Arthrobacter globiformis: one gene and its partner. The protein of the gene in region 1 interacts with the protein of each later gene in a pairwise test. Links are inferred from orthologs where the notes say so. Each region holds a gene or a part of one and is shown on either strand. Other genes may lie near its edges.

Region 1 (7,767 bases):
CTTCCTTCATCGAGGGTTCGTGCGGACGGCGCACTACCAGAAGCAGGTCCATAAGGAGGATGATGCCGAGGACGACGAACGAGCCGACCTCGAACCAGACGGGAAGTTCCACAAAAATGCCTTTCGCAGGGTACAAAAAACCGGTGTAAGTCTCTCCGGCGAACCTGTGCACTTGGTGCTGATGTGGCTGCCCGCTACGCCCGGCAGGGCATCTGTGCCCTGCGTGTTGACGTTCGTAGCGCTTGGGATACTCCCCTACGTGACCTCAACTTTACCCTAGAGGCGGCGCCCGGCGCGCCAGATGACGGCGTGGCCCCGTACCGGCGTCGCCTGGTGATGTCCGGCTAGGCGTGCCCGGCCGACTGCATCTGGCGCAGTTCCTTCTTGAGTTCGGAAACCTCGTCGCGGATCCGGGCAGCCACTTCGAACTGCAGTTCGGCGGCCGCTCCGTGCATCTGCTCGGTCAGCTGTTCGATCAGCCCCACCAGGTCCTCCGCAGGTGCCGCTGCCAGCCCGTCGGCGCGGACGGTGGCCGCGCCCTTGGCGGCGGACTTACCGCGCTTGGCGCCCTTAACGAGGCGGTTGTTGTTGAGCAGCTCCTGGGTATCGGCGTCTTCCTTGGCCAGCTGGTCAGTGATGTCGGCGATCTTCTTCCGCAGCGGCTGCGGATCGATGCCTCTTTCCGTGTTGTACGCCACCTGGATGGCGCGGCGCCGGTTGGTCTCCTCGATGGCGTGGGCCATGGAGTCCGTGATGCGGTCGGCGTACATGTGCACCTGTCCGGAGACGTTACGTGCGGCACGGCCGATGGTCTGGATCAGCGAGGTGGACGACCGCAGGAAGCCTTCCTTGTCGGCGTCCAGAATGCTCACCAGTGAGACTTCGGGCAGGTCCAGGCCTTCTCGGAGCAGGTTGATGCCCACCAGGACGTCGAACGTTCCCATCCGGAGTTCGCGGAGCAGCTCCACGCGCCGCAGCGTGTCCACGTCCGAATGCAGGTACTCCACCTTCACGCCGTGGCCCAGCAGGTAGTCGGTCAGGTCCTCCGCCATCCGCTTGGTGAGCGTGGTGACCAGGACACGTTCATTCTTCTCTGTCCGCGTCTTGATTTCACCGAGCAGGTCATCTATCTGGCCCTTGGTCGGCTTGACGACCACTTCAGGGTCGATCAGGCCGGTGGGCCGGATGATCTGCTGGACAAAGCCGTCAGCCTTGCCGAGTTCATACTTTCCGGGAGTGGCGGACAAATAAACGGTCTGGCCGACGCGCTGGAGGAATTCGTCCCACTTGAGTGGACGGTTGTCCATGGCGGAGGGCAGGCGGAACCCAAAGTCCACCAGGTTCCGCTTGCGGGACATGTCGCCCTCGTACATGGCGCCGATCTGCGGGACGGTGACGTGGGATTCATCGATCACCAGCAGGAAGTCGTCGGGGAAATAGTCAAGGAGGCAGTGCGGAGCCGTACCGGGGGCACGGCCATCAATGTGTACGGAGTAGTTCTCGATGCCGTTGCAGAAGCCCATCTGCTGCATCATCTCGAGGTCGTACGTGGTGCGCATCCGCAGCCGCTGGGCTTCGACGAGTTTGTTCTGGCTTTCCAGGACCTGCAGCCGGTCGGCAAGTTCGTCTTCGATCCGCTTGATTGCCCTGGCCATGCGCTCGGGTCCGGCGACGTAGTGCGAGGCCGGGAAGACGTACATTTCCTCCTCGTCCCGGATCACTTCACCGGTCAGCGGATGCAGCGTGTGGATGTTCTCAATCTCGTCGCCGAAAAACTCGATCCGGATGGCCAGTTCCTCGTACATCGGGATAATTTCCACGGTGTCGCCGCGAACGCGGAAGGTACCGCGGTGGAAGTCCATGTCATTGCGCACGTATTGCATGGACACGAATTTCCGCAGGAGGTCGTCGCGGTTCATCTCATCACCCTTGCGGAGAGTGACCATGCCGGCGATGTACTCTTCGGGTGTGCCGAGGCCATAGATGCAGGACACCGTGGCCACCACGATGACGTCGCGGCGGGTCAGCAGGGCGTTGGTGGCTGAGTGGCGAAGCCGTTCCACTTCCTCATTGATGGAGGAGTCCTTCTCGATGAAGGTGTCCGTCTGCGCCACATAGGCCTCGGGCTGGTAGTAGTCGTAGTAGGAGACGAAGTATTCCACCGCGTTGTTGGGCAGCAGCTCGCGGAACTCGTTGGCCAGCTGGGCCGCGAGGGTCTTGTTCTGGACCATCACAAGCGTGGGCCGCTGCACCTGCTCCACCAGCCACGCCGTCGTGGCGCTCTTGCCGGTGCCCGTGGCGCCCAGCAGGACCACGTCCTTTTCACCGTTCTTGATGCGTTCGGTGAGTTCGGCGATGGCCGCCGGCTGGTCACCGGCCGGCTGGAACTCACTGATGACCTCGAAGGGGGCAACGACGCGGTTGATCTCCTGCGCAAGACTCATGCGTCTAATCTACCGCCAGCCACTGACAGCAAACCCCTGATTCAGCTTTGGGCTGTACCTGTCACCCCTGGGCCGCGTTGGCGGAGGTGGAAACGTACGACGGCGGCTGCCAGCCGCTGCTTTCGGCCCACCGTTCCATTCCGGGAGCCCCGACATCGCGGAACCATGCCTCCTTGTCGTCGGCATAGCCGGAGGTGTTGGCGTCGGAGGCGTGCAGGGCTGCCACCCGGCGCTTCTCCGCTGCGTACTCCTCCCGCGCGGCCGGGTCGGCCCGCAGCCAGTCGCGGAAGCAGAGGGCGAAGCGCCAGCCCGGTGAACCTGCCACCCGGATATGGAGATTTACCGGACGCGCGGGATCGGCGTTGCCGTGCAGGCGCTTGGACCAGGCAGCACGATCGGGCCGTCCGTGAGGGCTGTCCATCAGGATGCCCGGCCAGAGCGGGAACCCCGCGGCACCCAGCAGGGGCGCAATCCGGTCTGCCGTCGCGAGGTCCGCAACCGCGAGCTGCAGGTCAATGACGTCCTTCGCCTCGAGGCCGGGAACCGCCGTCGACCCGATGTGGTCCACAGCCAGGACGTCCTCCGGCGCCGCGACCTTCAGCCGCTCGGCCAGCCCGGCAGCCTGGCGCGGCCAGTCGGAGTTCGGCGCGGCCAGGACGGGCGCGCCGCTGCGGGCGGCCACTGCGCCCTGGCTGATGTTCCGCGCGAACGGCAGCAGCCGCCCGTTCCACAGCCCGTCCACCGCCGCCAGCAGCTCCTCGCGCGTGCCCGAGTTGGTGAGGACCACATCCGCTGCGGCGAGCCGGTCCTGCCGGGACGTCTGGGCGGCCATCCGCGAACGGGCATCCGCTTCAGTCATTCCGCGGTGCTCGGTCATGCGCCGCAGCCGGACAGCCTCGGGCGCATCCACCACCAGGACGAGGTGGAAGTTCCTCTGCTGTCCGGTTTCCACCAGCAGCGGGATGTCCTGCACCACCACCGCGTCCTCCGGCGCGGCCGCTATCACCGCCGCGGCGCGCTCCCGGACCAACGGATGGACGATGCCGTTGAGCTCCGCACGCCGTTCCGGCTGCTGAAACACGATGGCACCCAAGCGCGGCCGGTCGAGCCGGCCCTCGCCGTCGAGGATCTCAGGGCCGAACACGTCCACGACGGCGGCCAGGCCCGGAGTGCCCGGTTCCACGACTTCGCGGGCGATCGCGTCGGCGTCGACGAGCACAGCCCCCAGCTCCGCCAGGCGTGTTGCCACCAGCGACTTCCCCGAGGCGATGCCGCCCGTCAACCCAATCTTCAGCACTCCCCAAGACTAAACTGAACCGGTGGCAGAAGAGGCAGTTCCATCAGTGACAGAGACGACACAAAGCAGGCAGTCCGCGTACACCACCCTGGCTGCGGGGGACGGATTCCTCCACGAGATCGAGATCAAGCGCTCCCGGTTCATCACCGTGCTGCGCCGCACGGCGACCGAAGAAGATGCCCGCGCCCTGGTGTCCGAACTCCGCCGCGAGTTCCATGACGCACGCCACCACTGCTCGGCTTTCGTGCTTGGGCCGGACCGGGACATCCAGCGTTCCAGCGATGACGGCGAACCCTCGGGCACGGCCGGGATCCCCATGCTGGAGGCCCTTCTCCGGCGGGAAACTGCCGCCGGGGTGACGGACCTCAGCGACGTGAGTGCCGTCGTCGTGCGTTATTTCGGCGGGATACTGCTGGGAGCCGGCGGGCTGGTGCGCGCCTACTCCGATTCCGTCTCGACGGCGCTCGAGTTGGCTCCGCTGGTGCAACGCAGGCGGCTCCGCATTTGTGCCGTCCGGGTGCCGCACGCCGCGGCCGGGCGGCTCGAGAACGATCTCCGCAGCGCGGGCTACGCGATGGCGGAAACCGGCTACGAAGCCCAGTCCACGGTGCTGCGGCTCGCCCTGCCGGATGCTGCCGATGACCTGGCGGCGGCCGCCGACCGGCTGGCCGCCTTGACCGCCGGAAGCGCGGCCCTCCAGCGCGAGGGCACGGAGTGGATTGACGTCCCGCACTGACGGCCGGCCGAACGAATAATCAGCTTGCTTATGAGTTTCTGCCTTCCTAGGGTGGACCTGTAAGGCATCACTCGGAAAAGGAGGACCTATGTCAGAGCACGACATCACCGGCAAGAGAGTAGCGTTCCTGCTGACGGACGGCGTGGAGCAGATTGAACTGACCAGTCCGTGGGACGCCGTCAAAAACGCCGGCGGCGAGCCTGTCCTGGTGGCACCGAAGAGCGCAAAACTCCAGGGTTTTGAGGGCGTCGAGAAGGGCGATACCTTCGACGTCGACCTGACCCTTAAGGACGCCAACGCCTCGGACTTCCATGCTCTGGTGATTCCGGGCGGCGTGGTGAACGCCGACCACCTCAGGGTGGACAAGGACGCGCAGGCGTTTGCCCGCAGCTTCTTTGAACAGCACAAGCCCGTGGCCGCCATCTGCCATGGCCCGTGGCTGCTCATCGATGCGGGCGTCGTCAAGGGCAGGAACCTCACCTCGTACCACACGCTGGCCACGGACCTTCGGAACGCGGGCGCCAACTGGAGCGACCAGGACGTCGTGGTTGACCAGGGCTTCGTGACCAGCCGGAACCCGGGAGACCTCCCCGCCTTCAACAACAAGGTGCTGGAGGAGATCGCCGAAGGCGAGCACGCCGGCCAGACCGCCTGACACCGCCAATCCAGGCAGCCTGCACAACACAAGTGCCGGCAACAAAAAGGTGGCCGCCCCCTTTCGGGGACGGCCACCTTCTTACTGCTGTTCAGCTGTGCTGGCGTTCAGCCAGCACAGGCCAAATAAGCACAGGCCAACTAAGCAGCGGGCAATTAGTTGCCGGTCAGCTTCTCGCGCAGTGCTGCAAGAGCCTCGTCCGAAGCAAGCGTGCCTGCACCGGAATCGGTGGCAGCCGGCTCGGAGGAGTAGCTGGTGGTGCCGGAGTCGCTGTCACCGGACGTTGCAGCTGCAGCGTCGTCGGCAGCGTGCTGGGCAACCTGCTTCTTGTGTGCTTCCCAGCGGGTCTGGGCGTCAGCGTACTGCTGCTCCCAGGCTGCGCGCTGGTTCTCGTAGCCTTCAAGCCACTCGTTGGACTCCGGGTCGAAGCCCTCCGGGTACTTGTAGTTGCCCTCTTCGTCGTACTCAGCGGCCATGCCGTACAGAGCGGGATCGAATTCGGTGCTGTCGGCGTCCACGCCCTCGTTAGCCTGCTTGAGGGAGAGGGAGATGCGGCGGCGCTCGAGGTCGATGTCGATGACCTTGACGAACAGCTCGTCACCAACGGAGACAACCTGCTCGGCCAGCTCAACGTGGCGGACAGCCAGCTCGGAGATGTGGACGAGGCCTTCGATGCCGTCTTCGACGCGAACGAACGCACCGAACGGAACGAGCTTGGTGACCTTACCCGGAACAACCTGGCCGAGGGCGTGGGTGCGGGCGAAGGTCTGCCACGGGTCTTCCTGCGTAGCCTTGAGCGACAGGGAGACACGCTCGCGGTCCAGATCCACTTCGAGGACCTCGACGGTGACTTCCTGGCCAACCTCGACAACCTCGGACGGGTGGTCGATGTGCTTCCAGGACAGCTCGGAAACGTGAACCAGGCCGTCTACGCCGCCCAGGTCCACGAAGGCACCGAAGTTGACGATGGAGGAAACGACGCCGGGACGGACCTGGCCCTTTTCCAGCTTGTTGAGGAACGTGGAGCGGACCTCGGACTGGGTCTGCTCGAGCCATGCACGGCGGGACAGCACAACGTTGTTGCGGTTCTTGTCCAGCTCGATGATCTTGGCTTCGATCTGCTGACCGATGTACGGAGCAAGGTCGCGCACACGGCGCATCTCGACGAGGGATGCGGGCAGGAAGCCGCGCAGACCGATGTCGAGGATAAGACCACCCTTGACAACCTCGATGACGGTACCGGTGACAACACCGTCTTCTTCCTTGACCTTCTCGATGTCGCCCCAGGCGCGCTCGTACTGAGCACGCTTCTTGGAGAGAATCAGGCGGCCTTCTTTGTCTTCCTTGGTGAGCACCAGGGCTTCGACCTGATCGCCAACGGAGACGACGTCTCCGGGATCAACGTCGTGCTTGATGGACAGCTCGCGGGAGGGAATGACACCTTCGGTCTTGTAACCGATGTCGAGCAGAACTTCGTCGCGGTCGACCTTGACGACGGTACCTTCGACGAGGTCTCCGTCGTTGAAGTACTTGATGGTCGCGTCGACAGCTGCGAGGAAGTCCTCAGCGGTACCGATGTCGTTGATCGCGACTACGGGGGTACCGGGCTTCTCGGTGGAGGTGATGGTCATGTAGTAGGGGCTCCGTTGTGGATAGTTAGTCGGTCAGGCAAACCGCCGCGCCTGCGTTATGGAACGCAGGCGCAGGTGCGGGCACCTCGCAGGGAAGTGCCTGGTCATCCTGATTTTGTGGATTGAATAAAAAACGTGCACGTAGTACACGCCCGTTTATTCTAGTGGCAAGCGCGAAGCGGGGTCAAAGCGCTAGAAATGCGTCAGGCAGTGTGGCGCACGTTCGACGGCGAACATCCGGGCGGCGCGGAACGCCCCGTCCGGCGTGTGCTCCAGAATGCGCTCCGAGGCCGCCAGCGTCACGGGGTTGACCCCACCGAGGTAGATGGCGGACAGCGCCGCCACATCCAGCTCCAGGTCCGGCACACTGAGGTCCGGCACGCTGAGATCCGGCACACTGGAGTCCGGCGCGCCGTCCTCCGCGGCCGTGACGACGGCGTTGCCGCCATCAACTGCCAGGGCGAAGGTGCCTCCGGTCAGTCCGAGGGGGTCCTTGACTTTCAGAACCAACCGGCCGTCAGCCGGATAGTGCCGGGCTTCCAGCGCCTGCTTCACGTCCAGGATCCGCAGCCAAAGCATGTCCCGCGCCGCCGACGCCTCCACACAGCGCGCGTCCTCGAGGGCCCACCGCAGCGGGTCATCCACCGGCGCTTCCTCCCAGGTGACGCGTTCCACGAGGTCGATGGCGGCCAGGTACTGCCATAGCTCGAGGTACGCCGCCGCGGTCGCCGCGACCAGGTCCACGACTTCCATCGTGTACGGGGCGCTGGACCAGCCGGCGAACCTGTAGGAGACGTAGCCGTCCACGTCGCCGCCTGGCCCGTAGTGCAGCGCCACCTTGACCTTCGGGTCCTCGCCGCCGTCGCGGCTGACTGAACCCGAGGCGAACTGCCGGTAGAACTCATGCCGGCCGATCGATCCGGGCGTGCTGCGGTGAACACGGTCGAAGACTCCCGGAGCCAGCTCCAGGAGAACCTTGGGGTCGGCAACCTCGACGCTGCCCA
Region 2 (8,069 bases), 1.6 Mb from region 1 along the record:
CGACGGTCCCCACCGCGCCGAGGATGTCTTTCGCCCGCTGGAGCTGCTCAGGCGAGCAGTTGGTGCCGGGAGACACCGAGACCACGCCGCGGCCCAGCTTCGCCGGGGTGTTGGGCATCGTGCGGATCACCGGCTGCCCCGGGGGCAGGGCCGCTTCGAGCTGGGCGATGGAGACGGCGGCTGCAACGCTGATAACGATCGCATCCGGAGACAGGGAGCCACTGATTTCCCGGGCCAACTCGGCAATGCCCACGGGCTTCACGCCGAGAATCACGACGCCGGCGCCCTTCGTCGCCTGCTTGTTGTTGTCGGGTTCTTCGCTGCCAGCGATCGCCATTATGCCGGCGTGCCGTTCAGCCAGCTCCGCTGCCCGCTCCGCGCGGCGGACAGTAGCCACGACCTCCGTGGGATTCGTGCCGCCCTCCAGCAGGCCGCCCAGAATGGCCTCGTTCATTGATCCACAGCCAAGGAATGCGATTCGGTTGCTCATTGCTCCATCATTGCAGTTCATGGCTTCGGATGCAGATCGGTGCCATTCACAGGAAGCTCACATGTTGCTCGAAGCATCCCCACACCTTCGGCCCCTAACTTAGGTATTACCTCATTGAGGGTGCGAGTGATGAAGCAAGCATGGGGATGCTTGTCAGGCACCGACGGTCTGCAGTGGTTTTGCCCATTTTTCTGCAGCAGGCCGTCGGTGTCTTTGCTTTTAAATTCCCGGCCGGTGCCCACGGATTCCCAGCCGATTTTCAGGAAAAACCCCCAGAACACCCATACTCCGCCGCTAGAGTCGTAGACGCCTCACAGGTGCGAGTGATGGAGCCGGTCCTTCGGGGCTGGCGTGGCGCCGGTCGGTTGCAGGAGTGTTCCCCCCAGCTTCTTCTGCGTAACCGGCCGGCGCTTACTCGTTTAAGGCCTGCCTGGCGCTTTCCCGTTCAAGGTCGGGTCCCAGAGGGCAGCCCTATGCCACACCTAGTCTGCAGACAAGACCCTAGATCGCCGGCAGAGCCGAGACCTGCGGGACGCCCACGTGCGGCGCCGGCTCCAGCGGGCCGTCGAAGACCAGCTGGTCGAGCCGCCGGAGGATGAGGCCCTCGCGCAGCGCCCACGGGCAAATCTTGATTTTCTTGTACTCAAAGAGCTCCAGGGCCGCTTCAGCTACCAATGCACCGGCGAGGAGCTGGTTGGCACGCGCCTCGGAGACGCCCGGCAGGTGCAGCCTGTCCTCGGACTTCATGGCAGAGATGCGCTGTGCCCAGATGCCGAGGTCCGCGCGGTTCAGGTCGCGCTTCACGTACGGGCCCGCGGCGCTGGGTGCTGCCCCGGCAATCCGCGCCAGGGAGCGGAAAGTCTTGGAGGTGCCGGCCACGACGTTCGCCCTCCCCACCTCGTTGAAGCTGCGGACCACCGGCTTAAGGGTGGTCCGGATGTAGCGGCGCAGTTCCTTGACGCTCTTCGCGGAGGGCGGATCCTCGTGCAGCCAGTCGCGGGTCAGCCGGCTCGCACCCAGCGGCACGGACGTGGCAAGCTCCGGCAGTTCGTCCTGCCCCAGCGCCATTTCGAAGGAGCCGCCGCCAATGTCAAAGTTCAGGATGGTGCCGGCGCCCCAGCCGTACCAGCGGCGGACGGCGAAGAACGTCATGGACGCTTCCTCGCTGCCCGTGAGCTCCTGCAGCGTGACGGTGGTTTCGTGCTTAACCCGGGCGAGCACCGCGGGCCCGTTGGTGGCCTCGCGAATGGCTGACGTACAGAAGGCCAGCAGGTCGTCGGCCTTGTGCCGCGCCGCGAACTCCCAGGCCTCAAGCACGAACTCCGTGAGCTCATGCTGGCCGGCGTCGGTGATGTTGCCATCGGCATCCAGGTATTGCACCAGTGAGAGGGGGCGCTTGTGGGAGGCGAAGGGCACAGGCCGTGCGCCGGGGTGGGCATCCACCAGCAGGAGGTGGACAGTGTTTGAACCGATGTCGAGGACGCCAAGCCGCATCCTGCCATTATTCCCCCCGCCGGCGCAGCGGACGCAACCCGTCGCTTACATTGCGGGCCTTTGTTTGCTGACGGCGGTGGGGTTACTCGCCTTCGAGACCGGCGGGGTTGGGGTCCACTTCATCGGCGCGCTTGAAGTCGCGCTTAATGTTGGCAATGCCTTCGGGGTTGATCTCAAAGCCGTAGGCCGCGCCCGGGTTGATGACCATGCCCAGCTCATCGCCGATGTTGGCGATGATCGCAGCGCCCTGCGTGCCCAGAACGTTGGGCGCAGCCTCCAGGTACTGCGTGTCCACCCGGCTCGGGTGCGAGAACACGGCAAGAACCGGCTGGCCGTCCGCGTTGCCCAGCACCAGCGGCTCAACCTGCGAGTCCTCGCCCTCGAGCGCGTCGGAACTGATGATGTAGACCTCGTTGTTGAGGAACGACAGGATCACGTCCACCGGGTCTGCGTCCGGCTGGCCGCCCCGGGCCAGCTTCTCCTCAAGGTCGTTCAGCGGCGTGATGTCTGCGGGTTCCGGCTGTTCAGTCATGCATCTACTCGACCACGTTGCCGGGCAAGGCGCAATTCCGGCAGCACCAGTAAAGCCCGCCGAGACCTTGGTTTCGGCGGGCTCAACCAGCGGGATCTACTTCTTGGCTGCAGCCTTCTTTGCCGGGGCCTTGCGCGTGGTGGTGCGCTTGACCGGGCCCTTGGCCCGCTTTTCGGCGAGAAGTTCGACGGCACGTTCCCGAGTCAGTTCCTCCAGCGAGGTGCTGCGGGGCACGGTGATGTTGGTGATGCCGTCGGTGATGTACGGACCGAAGCGGCCCTCCTTCACCACGATGTTCTTCTCCGACACGGGGTCCGGACCGAACTCGGCCAGCGGCGGCACGGCCGCGCGGACACCGCGCTGCTTGGGCTGGGAGTAGATTTCCAGCGCCTGCTCCAGCGTGATGGTGAAGATTTCCTCTTCCGAGCCGATGGACCGCGAGTCCGTGCCCTTCTTCAGGTACGGACCGAAGCGGCCGTTCTGCACCGTGATCGGGTTGCCTTCGGCGTCCGCACCGAGGACCCGCGGAAGGCTCATGAGCTGCAGCGCTTCGTCCAGCGTGACAGATTCCACGGTCATCGACTTGAACAGCGAACCGGTGCGCGGCTTGGCCTTGACAGGCTTCTTCGGCGGCTTGGGCTTGCCGTTCTTGTAGTACTCGACCGGCAGGTTGGCTAGCTGCTCCTCGGTCATCTCCGGAATGATCTCGGTGACGTAGGCGCCGTACCGGCCGTTCTTGGCAACCACCGTGTGGCCGGTGTGGGGATCGGTACCCAGGACCCGCTCCTCCGGGGCCGCGGTTTCCATGAGCTCCACTGCTTTGGCGGCGGTGAGCTCGTCCGGGGCAAGGTCCTCCGGGACGTTGGCGCGGGCGGATTCCACCACTTCGCCGGTCTTGGGGTCCACCGTGGGCAGCGAGCTCTCCAGGTAGGGGCCGAACTTGCCGACCCGCAGCGTGATGCCGTCCGCGATGGGCACGGAGTTGATCTCGCGGGCGTCAATCTCGCCCAGGTTGTTCACGATGCTCAGCAGGCCGGGGTCGGCATCTTCGCCGTAGTAGAAGTGCTTGAGCCAGGCGGCGCCCACGGCCTGGCCGTTGGCGATCTTGTCCAGGTCGCCTTCCATGTCGGCCGTGAACTCGTAATCCACATAGTCCGTGAAGTGCTGTTCGAGGAGCCGCACCACGGAGAACGCGATCCAGCTCGGCACCAGGGCTGAGCCCTGCTTACGCACATAGCCGCGGTCCTGGATGGTGGAGATCGTCGAGGCGTACGTGGACGGGCGTCCGATGCCCTTCTTTTCCAGCTCGGCGGTCAGGGAAGCTTCCGTGTAGCGCGGCGGCGGCGAGGTCTCGTGGCCGACGGCGATGATCTCCGAGGCGGCCAGCCCGTCACCCTTCGCGACGTTCGGCAGGCGGCGGGCCTCGTCGGAGTCGTCGTCGCCGCGGCTTTCGTCCTTGCCCTCTTCATAGGCGGCCAGGAAGCCGGGGAACGTGATGACCGTGCCGGAGGCGGAGAATTCGGCGTCGCGGCCGTCGGCGGCCACCGCACCCAGGCGGATGGTGGCCGTGGAGCCCTTCGCGTCGCCCATCTGCGAGGCCACGGTGCGCTTCCAGATCAGCTCATAGAGCCGGAACTCGTCGCCGCTGAGCTGCTTGGCCACCTGGGCGGGGGTGCGGAAGGAGTCACCGGCGGGACGGATGGCCTCGTGGGCCTCCTGTGCGTTGGCAGCCTTGCTGGTGTAGACGCGCGGCGACTGCGGAACGTATTCGGGGCCGTACAGCTCGGCAGCCTGGCGGCGCGCGGCCGTGACGGCCTCGTCGCTCAGCGCCGAGGAGTCCGTACGCATATAGGTGATGTAGCCGTTTTCGTACAGCCGCTGGGCGATCTGCATGGTGCTCTTGGACGAGAACCGCAGCTTGCGACCGGCCTCCTGCTGCAGCGTGGAGGTGGTGAAGGGCGCGGCGGGGCGGCGCGTGTACGGCTTAGTGTCAACGGAGCGGACACGGAAATCGGCGTCCTGCAGGGCGGCGGCCAGGGAGGTGGCCAGTTCCTCGTTCAGGTGCGCAACGTTGCGCGAGGTGAGTTCGCCGTCGTCGTTAAAGTCCCGGCCGGTGGCCACCTTGGCACCGTCAACGGCGGCAAGCTTGGCCTTGAACGAGCCGGAATCGGCACCGAACTGCCCGGTCAGGTCCCAGTAGGACGCGGACTTGAACGCCATGCGCTCGCGCTCGCGGTCCACCACCATGCGCGTGACCACGGACTGCACGCGGCCGGCCGACAGTCCGCGCGCCACCTTGCGCCACAGTACCGGGGAGATCTCGTAGCCGTAGAGGCGGTCCAGGATGCGGCGGGTTTCCTGCGCGTCAACCAGGGCGGCGTCGACGTCGCGCAGGTTGTCCATGGCGCGGTGGATCGCTTCCTTGGTGATTTCGCCGAAGGTCATCCGGTACACGGGGACCTTGGGCTTCAGGACCTCCAGGAGGTGCCACGCGATGGCTTCGCCCTCGCGGTCCCCATCGGTTGCGAGATAGAGCGCGTCAGCGTCTTTGAGTTGGGCCTTGAGCTCGGCCACCTTTTTCTTCTTGTCCGGGGAGACGACGTAGTAGGGCTTGAAGTCGTTTTCGACGTCGACGGCGAACTTGCCCAGGGAGGTCTTCTTCAGGTCCGCGGGGAGCTCGGACGGCTGCGGCAGGTCGCGGATGTGACCGATGGAGGCCTCAACAATGAAGCCCTCGCCCAGGTACTTGGCGATGGTCTTGCTCTTGGCCGGAGACTCCACAATCACGAGTTTCTTGCCGGTTTTGGCCTTGCTTGGCACAGTGCTCCTACAGAAAAAGGTTGCTCGGGCAGATCAGCCCATATTGGCCTAGTTCACCATATTTTGCAGAATTCTGCGCTGTCATGTGGAAAACGGTGGCCCCCGTCACGGCCGGGGCTGCCGGCCGCCCGGCCGGGTCCCCGCGGGCCGGCACAGGCCCGTCCTTCGCGCCCGTCAGGTGCCGCCGTGGCCGCCGGAGGCCCCTGGCAGGGTGCGGTCGTCAGGAATCATGGACCACATGGTGGCGATCCGTTCGGCACCCGGCGGAACACGGTTGGGATCCTCCAGCTCGTAGTCGCGGAGCAGCTCAAACACCCGTTCCGTCAGTTCGCTGCGCTGCTCGGCTGTGAGGTACAGAAGGTTGCTTGCGAGCAGCACCGCCGACGCCGCCTCCCCGGACTCACCGCTTTGCCGCTGTTCGTCCCGGGCACGGGCGTAGGCCCTGGCGCGGCGGCGGAACGCATCCAGTTCGAGGTCGATCACCGCAAAGTCGGGGCCGGCCACTGCCCCGCCCGAGTTGATGGCAAAGTCCGTGCCCGCCGCCTTCCACCGGCGCTCGCGGGCGTCGGCCGAGGCCTCGGCCGGGACCACGATGCCCCACTTCTGCAGCGCCCGCAGGTGGTAGCTCATCGCACTGGGGGTGAGCCCTGTCTGCTGCGCAAGTTCCGTGGCCGTGCGGCTGGACTGCGTGGAGTACAGCTCCGAAATGACCTCCAGGCGGGCAGCATGAGCCAGCGCGCGGATCGCCTTGGGGTCGGTGATTTCCACCTTCTTTTCCGGCCGGTTCCTGCGCCGCGCCCCCGTTGCAGCCGGCGTCGCGGCGGCTGCGTCCGGCGGGGTTTCCGCCGGTTCCGACGGCGGCATGTCAGTACTCACTTCATCAGTCTACGCAGCACGAAGGAGCTCTGAAAGAAATGCTTGATATCCGCAGTTCGGAGCCAGCCGGCTTGCCCCGGAAATACTAAGCATGCTTTGCTTACTTCCGTAAACAGACCTCCCGCAAGCAGTTCGCGGCGGGGCGGCCAGCGTTGGCGGTCCCGTGAAAAGCCCAAAGGATGACCATGATTACCCTCCACGAAGACGCTTTGATCCCGGCAGCCCAGCCCGCCGGAGAACTCACAGGCTCAAGCCTGCACCCGGGGACAGCCACCGACGCCTCCCTGCTGGCGGCAACGGGCACCCCGCGGCACTGCCGGCGGCCCATGAAGCGTCTCGACCAGGAGTTCCCCCTGGAAATGGCCATCAGGGTGGACGGCCAGCGCCTGATCCGCTCGGTAAAGGCCGTGGGTGCAGCCGACGCCGTGACCTACCGCTGCATGTGCGGCTTCACCATCGACGTCCCGGCTCCCGGGATGGGCCGCGCCCTGATTAACTGACTGTCCGTTCGCCCTCCCGGCGCGAACGTACAGTTGCGGCGCCAGATCCGCTGCGATTCGGGGCCACAGCTGTACGTTCGCGCTTGGACCCACTGTCACTCCAGGCCCGGCGTCAGTCCCGGGTCCCCTGTCAGTCCGGGCCCACGGGCAGCAGGAATCCGTCCCGGACCAGATTGGCCACTTCGGTGAGCAGGCCGCTGCGGAAGGCACCGCCGTCGAACCCCTCCGTCCCGCCCAGCAGCGCCTCAAGGGCGCCGATAATCTGTCCGGCGGTCAGGTCGCCGTCGCACGCGGAGACAAAGCCCGCCAGTTCGGTGCTCAGCAGGTTGGTGCGGCGGAGGCCGGCTCCCTGGCGCAGCAGGATGACGCCGGGGTGTTCGGCGCCGGGGCGCTGGTGGCGCTCCTCGGTGACGTCCTCGGCCACGAGAAGGTGGGCCGCGGAGACGTCGTGGGCCGCCAGCCAGTCCGCCCGTTCCACCGCCGCCCCCAGGTGGGGCCCGACCGGCTGTTCAATCGGATAGGTGATCTCCTCGAAACGGCGGATCCGCCGCTCACCTGCCGGACGGCGCAGGAAGACCATCCCGAAGCCGATCCCGCCGACATTCCGCGACGCGAAGTCCGCCAGGTACGCGGCATAGGCCTCCTGGTAGTGCCGGCGGTCCCGGGTTTCCGAGGCATCCTGCAGCCAGGTCTCGGCGTACTGCTCCGGCCCCACCTGTTCGCGCTGGATGAACCACGCGTCCGTGTCCGGACCGGCCCAGCTTTGCGGCCGCTCATCCCACGCCGACCCCTCCGGGATCTCCCAGTTGCCCAGAAGCTGGGCCGTTCCGCCGGGGACGAGCACATCAGGCAGGGAGCGGATGAGCGACGCCACGATATCGTCGCCCGGCAGGCCGCCGTCGCGGTACGTGAACTGGTCGGCTGCAGCCTCCCCCGCAGTGCGCGGCGTGATGACGAACGGCGGATTGGACACGACGAGGTCAAAGGTCTCGCCGGCAACAGGATCGAGGAGCGATCCGAGCCGCAGGCTCACGCGCTCGGCCGGCCGCGCCGGATCAATATTCAGTGGCTCGGCATTGAGCAGGAGATTGAAGCGCGTGAATGCGAGGGCGCGCTCCGAGATGTCCGTGGCGGTGACGTGACCGCTGTGCTGGAGAAGGTGGAAGGTCTGAATGCCGCAGCCGGTGCCCAGGTCCAGGGCTCTTTCAGCATGGCGGCGGATGGTGGTCTGGACAAGGGTGGTGGACGCCTGCCCGATGCCCAGGACGTGGTCGTGCCTGAGGACGCCGGGCCGCTGGTGCGCAGCGAGGTCACTGGCCACCCAGATCTCGACGCCGCCGTTCCTGCCCGCGTCCCA

Evidence for each region.
Region 2: the proteins of QF036_RS13640 (region 1) and topA interact in binary tests that used the Escherichia coli proteins (3 or more experiments, as listed by UniProt). The link is inferred for Arthrobacter globiformis from one-to-one orthologs.

Annotation. Positions count from the first base shown.
Region 1 is NZ_JAUSYZ010000001.1:3,014,788-3,022,554, reverse strand. The notes cover bases 2,677-5,632. They hold QF036_RS13640 (YigZ family protein), read left to right. Parts: upstream 2,677-3,787; coding sequence 3,788-4,477; downstream 4,478-5,632. Other genes in these bases: rpsA (30S ribosomal protein S1), read right to left, coding at 5,288-5,632; QF036_RS13635 (type 1 glutamine amidotransferase domain-containing protein), read left to right, coding at 4,566-5,132; coaE (dephospho-CoA kinase), read right to left, coding at 2,677-3,741. In the rest of the region: QF036_RS13655 (TerC family protein), read right to left, coding at 1-112; excinuclease ABC subunit UvrB, read right to left, coding at 345-2,444; more of coaE, read right to left, coding at 2,506-2,676; more of rpsA, read right to left, coding at 5,633-6,763; QF036_RS13625 (GNAT family N-acetyltransferase), read right to left, coding at 6,956-7,767.
Region 2 is NZ_JAUSYZ010000001.1:4,631,103-4,639,171, forward strand. The notes cover bases 2,413-5,670. They hold topA (type I DNA topoisomerase), read right to left. Parts: upstream 5,337-5,670; coding sequence 2,613-5,336; downstream 2,413-2,612. Other genes in these bases: QF036_RS21220 (SseB family protein), read right to left, coding at 2,413-2,516; QF036_RS21230 (ArsR/SmtB family transcription factor), read right to left, coding at 5,511-5,670. Outside these bases: proC (pyrroline-5-carboxylate reductase), read right to left, coding at 1-490; QF036_RS21215 (Ppx/GppA phosphatase family protein), read right to left, coding at 992-1,984; more of QF036_RS21220, read right to left, coding at 2,067-2,412; more of QF036_RS21230, read right to left, coding at 5,671-6,212; QF036_RS21235 (hypothetical protein), read left to right, coding at 6,398-6,712. UniProt on the Escherichia coli protein: Releases the supercoiling and torsional tension of DNA, which is introduced during the DNA replication and transcription, by transiently cleaving and rejoining one strand of the DNA duplex.